DNA from 3 places in the Streptosporangium sp. G11 genome. Region 3 is predicted to be linked to each of the others. Evidence: riboswitches for the same ligand, from Rfam matches in the RefSeq annotation. Region 3 holds a riboswitch; each other region holds the start of a gene.
The links. A riboswitch is a leader RNA that binds a small molecule or an ion and turns the genes downstream of it on or off. The one in region 3 is predicted to bind cobalamin.

Region 1: it holds a riboswitch for cobalamin, as region 3 does, so the genes downstream of both, cobN (cobaltochelatase subunit CobN) here and ACSDR0_RS33365 ((2Fe-2S)-binding protein) in region 3, are expected to answer to the same signal.
Region 2: it holds a riboswitch for cobalamin, as region 3 does, so the genes downstream of both, bluB (5,6-dimethylbenzimidazole synthase) here and ACSDR0_RS33365 ((2Fe-2S)-binding protein) in region 3, are expected to answer to the same signal.

The regions. Positions count from the first base shown of each region.
Region 1 is NZ_JBPJUQ010000045.1:20,406-23,673, reverse strand. Features, by position in the region: gene ACSDR0_RS32290 (precorrin-8X methylmutase) at 1-83, opposite strand, end outside; gene ACSDR0_RS32285 (precorrin-3B synthase) at 80-1,684, opposite strand; cobalamin riboswitch at 1,731-1,903, shown strand; gene cobN (cobaltochelatase subunit CobN) at 2,067-3,268, shown strand, end outside.
Region 2 is NZ_JBPJUQ010000082.1:10,023-13,290, forward strand. Features, by position in the region: gene ACSDR0_RS41615 (MFS transporter) at 1-1,235, shown strand, start outside; cobalamin riboswitch at 1,353-1,552, shown strand; gene bluB (5,6-dimethylbenzimidazole synthase) at 1,585-2,205, shown strand; gene ACSDR0_RS41625 (LLM class flavin-dependent oxidoreductase) at 2,335-3,268, opposite strand, start outside.
Region 3 is NZ_JBPJUQ010000047.1:82,611-85,878, forward strand. Features, by position in the region: gene ACSDR0_RS33355 (erythromycin esterase family protein) at 1-929, opposite strand, end outside; gene ACSDR0_RS33360 (TioE family transcriptional regulator) at 1,007-1,693, shown strand; cobalamin riboswitch at 1,880-2,004, shown strand; gene ACSDR0_RS33365 ((2Fe-2S)-binding protein) at 2,066-2,884, shown strand; gene ACSDR0_RS33370 (DoxX family protein) at 3,022-3,268, opposite strand, start outside.

The DNA.
Region 1 (3,268 bases), on a different contig from region 3:
AGGCCGTCCAGGTCGGCTTCCGCGCGGATGGTGGCGAAGGAGCGGCGGTAGATCTCCGCGCCGTCGCGGACGTAGTCGATCACAGTTCCCCTCTGGCGGCCGCCACCGCGGCCGCGGTCTCCTCGATGCCGGAGCAGGTCAGGCCGGTGCCGTCCAGTTCCAGGCGGTAGCCGTCGCCGGTGGCGACCACGTCCGCGACCCGGCCTCTCGGGCGACCGCAGCGCCTGGCGCAGCCCGCCCAGTGCACGGGGAGCGTATCGGTGCCCGGCCCGATCGCGGACGGCGGGGCCACAGGCGGTCCCCCCTCGGACGGCTCGCTCCTGAACGACCTGTCCTTGGACGGCTCACCCCTGGACGACCTGACCTCGGGCGGCTCACCTTTGGACGGCTCGCTCTTGGACGACCTGTCCTCGGGCGGCTCGCCCCTGGGCGGTCTGCCACCGGACGGCGGGGCGGCGGACGGCTGGGCCATGCCGATGGCGGTGGCCGCGTCGGCCTGGACGTCGGCCAGGGACTTGGCGCAGCCTGGGCGGCCGGTGCAGGCCGTCACGCCGATCCACGGGGAGCCGGGGTCGACGATCAGCCCGGCGGCCTCCAGCCGGGCGGCGGTGCCCGCGACCTCGGCGCCGTCCAGGCCGGGCAGGACCACGCCCCGCCACGGCGTGAGCCGGATCTCCCCGCCCGAGGCGGCGTCCGCGAGCAGTCGTGCCGACGCGGAGGTCAGCCGCCCCAGCGGGACCGCCACCCCGAGCGCGACCCGCGCGTCTCCGCCCCCGGTGCCACCCCTGCCGCCGCCTCCGGGGTTTCCCTCGATCCCGGCTCCGACTCCGGTCACGTCCGCGCTCCCGACGACCCCGACCGGCCCGAGGGTCGCCGCTCGCGGTCTCACCGGTTCGAAGGGCGCCGTACCGGAGATCCCCAGGGCGGTTCGCACGCGGACGGCGATCAGGGAGGGGCCGTCGGGAAGTTCGGAGATCCGCCACGCGGTGACGTCCCGGGTGGACAGCTCGTCGAGGAACGCCTCGGCGGCGGCGAGCAGGGCGGTCACGGCTCCGCCCAGTGGGACGCGCAGCCCGCTGTCGGTCCCGGCGAGGATCAGCGCGGCCTCGTCCGGTCCCGTCGGCAGGATCCCGGCGTCCGCCCCCAGACCGGCCACGTCCCCCCGGCCGTCGTCGAGGGCGAACATGAACCGTCCGGGCAGGGCGGCGAGGGCGGGCCGGGCGCACAGCCGCCGGTCCAGCTCGCCGATCAGCGGGGTGACGTCGGCGATCCCGCCGCCCGCGTGGTTCGTACGGCCCGTGCCGCCCGTGCCGCCCGCGACGTCCAGCCCGGTCAGCCCGTCCAGCCCGGTCAGCGGGGAGGCGAGGATGTTGCGTACCCGCTCGTGCGTCGCCGAGGGCAGCAGGCCCGCCTCCGCCATCCGCGCGGCGAATCCGCTCCCCGTACCGCTGTCAGGACTCTCCGGGCCGAGGCCGCGTACCTGGACGTTCGCGCGGGAGGTCAGCTCGATGACGCCGCCGCCGTACGCGGAGGCGGCGTCGGCGAGCTCGCGCAGCTGGAAGGGGGTCAGACGGCCTCCGGGCACGCGGACGCGGGCCAGGCCGCCGTCCGCGGCGGCATGGACCTGAAGCGCCCCGGGGCACGCGTCGAGTCGCGATCGTCCGGAAAAGTCGGCAATGAACACTCAGAGGATGTTAACGCCAGTTTCTTGCAACGAACCGGACTGCCGTAGTGTCATCGGTGGCGACGGCAAAGGGAGGAAGCCGGTGTGATTCCGGCGCGGTCCCGCCACTGTAACCGGGGAGCGAACCCCACCCGGGCCACTGTCCGACGACGGACGGGAAGGCCGGGGTGAGCACCGATCCGGGAGCCAGGAGACTCCAGCCGTCGCGGCCGACGACGACCCGGGGCGAGGACCCCGAGGGAGGAAGCTCCGTGCGCTTTTCGCCGTTCCCCCGCCATGCCGTGGCATCGCCGTTTTCCCGCTACGCCGTGGCATCGCCGTTCCCCCGCCACGCCGTGGCACCCCTGGGCCGTACCGCCCTGCCTCTCCTGGAGTGTGGCGTGTGATCCTCCTGCTCTCGACCTCCGACACCGACCTGCTGAGCGCTCGCGCGAGCGGCGCCGACTACCGGCTCGGCAACCCCGCCAGGCTCGCCGCCGCCGACCTCCCGCCACTGCTGGAGGGCGCCGACCTGGTCGTGGTCCGCCTGCTCGGCGGGCGCCGCGCCTGGGAGGAGGGCCTGGACGCCCTGCTCGCCGGGCCCAGGCCCGTCGTCGTCCTCGGCGGCGAGCAGGCGCCGGACGCCGAGCTGATGGAGCTGTCCACCGTGCCGGGCGGGGTCTGCGCCGAGGCGCACGCCTACCTCGCCCACGGCGGCCCGGCCAACCTGACCGAGCTGCACCACTTCCTGTCCGACACGCTGCTGCTCACCGGCCACGGGTTCGCCGCGCCCGAGCCCACCCCCACGTGGGGGACGCTGGAGCGCGAGGCGCGCGACCAGGACGGGCCCGTCGTCGGGGTGCTCTACTACCGGGCCCACCACGTGGCGGGGAACACCGCCTTCGTCGAGGCGCTCTGCTCGGCGATCGAGGACGCGGGCGCGCGGGCACTGCCGGTGTACTGCGCCTCCCTGCGCACCGCCGAGCCCGGCCTGGTGGAGGTCCTGCGCACGGTGGACGCCCTGGTGGTGACCGTACTCGCCGCGGGAGGCACCCGCCCGGCGACCGCGTCGGCGGGCGGGGACGACGAGGCCTGGGACGTCGGCGCGCTCGCCGAGCTGGACGTGCCGATCCTGCAGGGCCTGTGCCTGACGAGCAGCCGGGCCTCCTGGGAGGACAACGACGACGGCCTGTCCCCGCTGGACGCCGCCACCCAGGTCGCGATCCCCGAGTTCGACGGGCGGATCATCACGGTGCCGTTCTCCTTCAAGGAGATCGACGAGGACGGGCTGACCGTCTACGTGGCCGACCCCGAGCGGGCCTCGCGCGTGGCGGGCATCGCCGTGCGCCACGCCGCGCTGCGGCACATCCCGCCCGCCGAGCGGCGGCTGGTGCTGATGCTGTCGGCCTACCCCACCAAGCACGCCCGCATCGGCAACGCCGTCGGCCTGGACACCCCGGCCAGCCTGGTGCGGCTGCTGGCCGCGCTCCGCGAGCGCGGCTACGACATCGGCGCCGAGGGCGAGCTGCCCGGGGTGACCGGGCAGGACGGCGACGCGCTCATCCACGCGCTGATCGCCGCGGGCGGGCAGGACCAGGACTGGCT
Region 2 (3,268 bases), on a different contig from region 3:
TGTTCAGCCGGATCACACCTCCCTCCGGGCCGCCCAGGGTCCTGGCCCTCGCGCAGCTGGCCAACTCCATCGGGGACGGCGCGTACTACGTGTGCTCGGCGCTCTACTTCACCCGGATCGTGGGACTCTCGCCGACCCAGGTCGGCTTCGCGCTGACACTCGGCTGGGCCGTCGGCTTCGTGGCGGGGGTCCCGCTCGGCCACCTCGCCGACCGCCGGGGAGCTCGCGGCACGGCGGTCCTGCTGGCCGTCGCCACGGCCGCCTCGGTCGGCTCGTTCCTGTTCGTCCGTTCCTTCCCCGCGTTCGTCGTGATCGCCTGCCTGTACGCGACCTCGCAGTGCGGTCTCGCCGCCGCCAGGCAGGCGCTGCTCGCCGGGCTGGTGGACAGGGCGCAGCGGACCCGGATCCGGGCCCACCTGCAGGCGACGGTCAACGCCGGGCTGGCGGTCGGCGCCGCGCTCGGCGGGGCGGCGCTGCACCTCGACACCCGTGCGGCCTACCTGACGGTCCTCGCGATGGACGCGCTGAGTTTCCTGCTCTCCGCCCTGATCCTGCTCCGCCTTCCCCCGGTGCCGCCCACGGCGCCCGCGCCCGCGGGCGAACCGGCCCTGGCGGTGCTCAGGGACAGGCCGTACGCGCTGCTCTCCTTCCTCAACATGATCACGCTGCTGAACATGCCGCTGCTCAGCCTGGTCATCCCCCTGTGGATCGTCCAGCGGACCGAGGCCCCGAGCTGGACGGTCTCCGCCCTGCTGATCCTCAACACCCTGGGCGTCGTGCTCTTCCAGGTACGGGTGGCCCGGCGGGTCACGGACCTGGAGACCGCCTCCCGGACCGTGCGGCGGGCGGGTGTGGTGCTGCTCGCCGCGTGCGCGGTGTTCGCCCTGTCGTCGACCTGGTCCTCGGCGTGGGCGGCCGCGCTCATCCTGCTCCTCGCGGCCTGCCTGCAGGTGTTCGGCGAGATGGCGCACGCCTCCGGCGCCTGGGAGATCGGGTTCGACCTCGCCCCGGCCGACAAGCAGGGCCAGTACCAGGGATTCTTCGGATCCGGAGCGGCGGTCGCCAGGATGCTCGGCCCACTACTGCTCACGACGCTGATCCTCACCTGGGGCACCCCGGGCTGGCTGGCGCTCGGCGGCCTGTTCCTGCTGTCCGGCCTCGCCACCGGACCGGCCGTGCGCTGGGCCCAGCGGACCCGGCGGGCGGAACCGGCCGCCAAGGAGATGGCAGGGTAACGGGCGAGGACAGCAGGCCCCCTTGCCCCGCACCGCGGTGCGGGGCAAGGGGGGCCGGACGCGGGTCTCCCCCACTCCCCGATGCCATGGCGAGCGCGGAAATCCGTTACCGTACGGAACGGCGAACTGTTGTGAGGTGCCCCGCCCCGGCGGGGAGAATCGGGAAGCCGGTGTGATTCCGGCACGGGCCCGCCGCGGTGACCGGGAAGCCACCACCCATGCGCGTACGCGCGGCCACTGGTCCGAAAGGACTGGGAAGGCGGGTGGTCAAGCGTCGATCCGGAAGTCCGAAGACCGGCCTCGCGTCCACGGCCCCGGCACGGGGCATGTACACAGCGGGAGCCTGCCCATGGACCACCGGATTTACGACGTCATCCACCGCCGCCGCGACGTACGCGCGCAGTTCACCGGCGAGCCCGTCCCCGACGAGGTCCTGCACCGGATCCTGTCGGCGGCCCACGCCGCCCCCAGCGTGGGGCTCTCCCAGCCGTGGGACTTCGTCCTCGTGCGCGACACCGCCATCCGCGAGGCGTTCCACGACCACGTCCATCACGAGCGGGAGGTCTTCGCCGCGACCCTCGACGCCTCCGCCGCGCGGCGATTCGCCCGAATCAAGATCGACGGAGTGCTGGAGTCGACGCTATCGATCGTGGTCACCTACGACCCGGACCGGGGCGGCCCCGCCGTCCTCGGCCGTCACGCCATCGCCGACGCGGGCCTGTACTCGGTGTGCCTGGCCATCCAGAACCTCTGGCTGGCCGCCACCGCCGAGAACCTCGGCGTCGGCTGGGTGTCGTTCTACCGCGAGCCCTTCCTCGGCGACCTCCTCGCCATCCCGGCCGGAGTCCGCCCTCTCGCCTGGTTGTGCCTCGGACCGGTGACCCACCTCGAGACCACACCCGACCTCGAACGGCACGGCTGGCGCCACCGGCGCCCTCTGCGAGACGCCGTCCACCACGACCGCTGGTGAGGTTCGCCGCGTTCCGTTGAGATGCCGGGCCCGCCGACCCCGGTCCGGCGGGTCACGGCGCGGGGACTCACGGCGGTGACGCGGAGGAGGCCGAGTCTCTCCGCGGGCGGTGTTCCGGCACCGGAGTCGTCAGCCGCCGAGTCTCGGCAGCACCTCGGCGCCCAGCCGGCGGATGTTCTCCAGGGTGCGGGCGTGCTCGCCCGCACCCTCGACCATGAGGATCAGGTGTTCGAGCCCGGTCGCCTCGCGGGTGCGCCTGATCGTCTCCACGCAGTGGTCGGCGTCACCCACCGGATGGACGCCGGTCAGGAAGTCGACGTACTCCCCCACGTCCCGTACCGGCCGCCGCCGGCCGTCCACCGGCACGTACCCGTCCAGGCCGGGCTCCAGCCAGCGGGGCATGGCGGCTTTCAGCTCCCGCACGGCCGCCCTCGTCGAGTCGGCCACGTATCCGACGACGGCGGCCACGTGGCGGGCCGCGCCCGGCGGAGCGGCTCCCGGCGCGGGTGGGCGCGCCGCGTCGTAACCGGCGAGCATCGCGGCCTTGCCCGCGTCGTCCACGTGCATGCCGAGCAGCATCGGCAGCCCCCGCGCGGCCGCCAGCCGCGTCGTTTCCGGCGAGGTGCACGCCACGACGGGCCGCATCGACGCCGCCGGTACCATCGCGACCTCGCGGAAACGGAAGAACTCCCCCTCGGCCGACACCGTGCGCTGTTCCAGGGCCCGGCACAGCAGGTCGAGAGACTCGGCGAAGCCGCGCTCGAACCTCTCCAGGCCGGTGCCGAACACCTCCAGGTCCACCCAGGGCCCGCCCCTGCCGACCCCCAGCGTGAAACGCCCGCCGGACAGGTGGTGCAACATCGCCGCCTGCTCGGCCAGCGCCACCGGGTGCTGGGTGGACAGCACGCTCACGGCCGTCCCGACCCCGATCGTCCGCGTACGTCCGAGCGCCACGGCCGCCAGCGTGGCCGCCGACGGGCAGACCCCGTACGACATGAAGTGGTGCTCGGCGATCCACGCGTCGTCGAACCCCGCCTCCTCCGCGACCGCGATCGCCTCCACG
Region 3 (3,268 bases):
CACTCCAGTGTCCGGCCCGCCAGGGGGCCCCAGCCCTCCGGCAGCAGCCAGCGACTCTGGTCCTTCTGCAGGTGGCGATTGTGGGCGAAGGCGAGGGTGGGACCGCGACGGGCCTCGCGGCCGACGATGGCGTCGAGGTTGTCGGCCATCATCGCGTCGCGCAGGCACATGAGCGTGCCGACGCGGGTGGGCGCGGTGTCGGCAATGCCGGCGTGGTAGCGCAGGAGCCCGGCGGCGGTGCGGGCGTGCAGGTCGGCGCGCCACCAGTCGTCGGGGGAGGTGGCGGCCGTCAGGTGGGGGGCGTGCGCGGCGAGCAGCGTGCGCAGGTCGTCGGCGATCAGGCGCAGTTCCCCGGCTTCGGGGGTGCGGCCGACGGACTGGGCGGGATCCGTCCAGAGGGCGGCCGGGTTGGTCCAGCGCTCGTCGGGGCCGAGCAACTCGTGCAGGGTCTCGCGACTCCAGGCCAGGTCGAGGTGGGCGGCGAGGTAGTCGTACAGCGCGGTCAGGGCCGGGCGGGGGGCGGCGGCGCCGGTTATCTCCAGGGGGCCGTCGAAGCCGTAGAAGCGGAGCCGCTCGTGCGGGGAGCGCTGTTCGTTGTAGGCCCGCATCCAGCGCAGGAGCTCGCGGTCGGCGAGTGAGGCGCTTAAACCGTGGCTGAGGCCGCGGCTCATCGCGTCGTCGAGGCTTCCGATGCCGTCGGTGACGTACGCGTCGGCGATCAGGGCCGACAGGCAGTCGCTCTCGAGGGTGATCGAGCGGTAGCCCTCGTGCTCGACGAGGTGGCGGAAGAGCTCGTTGCGCAGTTCGAGGAACGCCTCGACGCCGTGGGTGGGCTCGCCGAGGCCGAGCAGGCGGGTGGCGGGGGACAGGAGCGCGGTGAGGGCGCCGCCGGTGAAGGGACGGGCTGCGTCCCGGATTGAGGCCGTCATGTCTTTAACCGTATCGTTGAACCTTCTGTGTAAGCTTTGCTGGCATTTCCGGCTGCCGGCGAGGAGATACCTTCAAAATGCGGTTGCGGCCCATCGACCTGGCGCGCGAGCACGGCCTGTCCACGCAGGCGGTGCGCAACTACGAGGAGGCGGGGATCCTGCCACCGGCCGAGCGCTCGCCGCACGGCTACCGCGGCTACGCTCCGCGCCACGCGGCGGCGTTGCGGACGTTCCTGGCGTTGATCCCCGCGCACGGCCACGCGACCGCGGGGGCGATCATGCGGGCCGTGAACGGCGGGGTGACCGAGGAGGCGCTGCGGCTGATCGACGAGAGCCACGCGCAGCTGTCCGGCGACCGGCAGACGCTGGAGGCCGTGGAGCGGGCGTTGCGTGACCTGACGCCGCCGCGTGACCTGGCGCCGGGGGTGACGTTCATCGGGCCGCTGGCGCGCAGGCTCGGCGTCCGGCCGGCGACGTTGCGCAAATGGGAGCGGGCCGGGCTGGTCGTGCCGCGGCGTGACTCACGCACCGGCTACCGCGTCTACACCCCCGCCGACGTACGGGACGTGCTGCTGGCTCACCAGCTGCGGCGGGGCGGGCACGGGCTGGAGCAGATCGCGCGGGTGTTGGAGCGGGTGCGGGCGGCGGGCGGGCCGGAGCCGCTGGAGGCGACGTTGCGGGAGTGGCGTGGCCGCCTGACGGTGCGGGGCCTGGCGATGCTGGCGGGCGCGGGCGCGCTCGACACCTACCTGGGGACGTCATAGCGCCTGACGGCGAGTTCGCGGGTGGTGAGCGGGCGGGGATCCGCATGATCGCGGTAAGCGCTCCTTTCCGTGTCGTCGCTTCGAGGGGGTTCGCCGCGTCAGGTCGTTCGCCAGGGCTTCTCGCCGGGCGCGCTTCGTCCTTGACGGGTGGTGTGCGAGCATGGTCGGTGTTGGCGAGCGCGGATCGAGGAAGCCGGTGTGAATCCGGCGCGGTCCCGCCACTGTGATCGGCGAGCGAGTCCCGAATAGGCCACTGCCCGCGTGCGGGTGGGAAGGCCGGGACGAGCGTTGACCCGAGAGCCAGGAGACTCACGCGGTCGCCTCCTCGCGGCAATTGGGGCGGATCTCCCCAAGAGAGGAACGGTGCTCGTCATGCCTGGACCTCGGCCCACCGGCCCCGGGCGTGCCCGGCCCGGACTGCCTGCCGCCTCACCCCCGGCGGTCTTCGCGGCGATCGCCGACGTCTCCACGATCAACGGCTACTTCGACGTCGAGATCGGCCCGATCGAAGCGGGCTGGCGGCCGCTCACCGACCTGCTGGCCGATTCCGAGCCCCTGCGGCAGCGGATCACCGACGTCGCCGGACGCCTGGGGACCGACGAGATCCGGGTGGCGGCCTCCATCCTGTTCCAGGGGCTGGCGGCCCGCCTGTGGTCACCCGTCATCGGCGTGGCGGTGGCGCGCGACCTGCTCCTGGACCTGTCCCCCCTCCGAGTCCACTGGCGGGCGGCGTCCGGCGGGCCGCTGCCGCTGCGGGCCGAGCACCTGACCGGCCGGCGGATCCTCGACCCCGCCGGGATCGCCGAACCGCTGTACCGCAACGTGCTGACCGGGTTGCTGGAGCCGCTGGCACAGGCCGTACAGGGGATCGTGAAGATCGCCCCCGGGTTGCTGTGGGGCAACGCCGCCTCCGCCCTGGCCGGAACGGTCCGGACCATCGCCCACCGGCGCCCCGAACTCACCGCGCGGGCCACCGTGCTCGGGCGCGAACTGCTCGCGCTGGGAGTGCTGCGGGGCAGCGGCGACCTGGTCGAACCCGCCCCCGGGCAGCCGTTCTTCGTCCGGCGCAGCTGCTGCCTGTTCTACCGCCTGCCAGGGGGTGGCAAGTGCGGCGACTGCGTCCTCATCGACCCCGAAACCCGCCGCCGGCAGTGGGCCGCGGCCCTGCGGCAGGCCGGAGGATCCTCGTGAGCCACACCGTCGCCAAGGAACACGGCACCGGCGTGGGCGCCGCCCGGCCCCTTTTCGCACCGGCCGCAGGTGGAGCGCCCCGGGACGAGGCGAGAACGGACGGCGTCGGCGGCCGGGTGAGAGGCCGGGCGGACGGTTCAGAGCCAGGTGGTGCCGAGCCAGGCGGTCGCCGCGGCGGCTGCCAGGAGGGCGATGTTGAGTCCGATCTGCCGGACCTCGCCGCGGCTCAGGTGGACCGCGATGCCGCCGATCTGGATCAGGACGAGGCCGATCGCCGCGGCGACGGCGAGCCAGGGCGCGATCCCGGTCAGCGGCGGCAGGATCAGTCCGGCCGCGCCGAGGACTTCCAGGACTCCGATCAGACGGACGAGCGGCATGGGAACG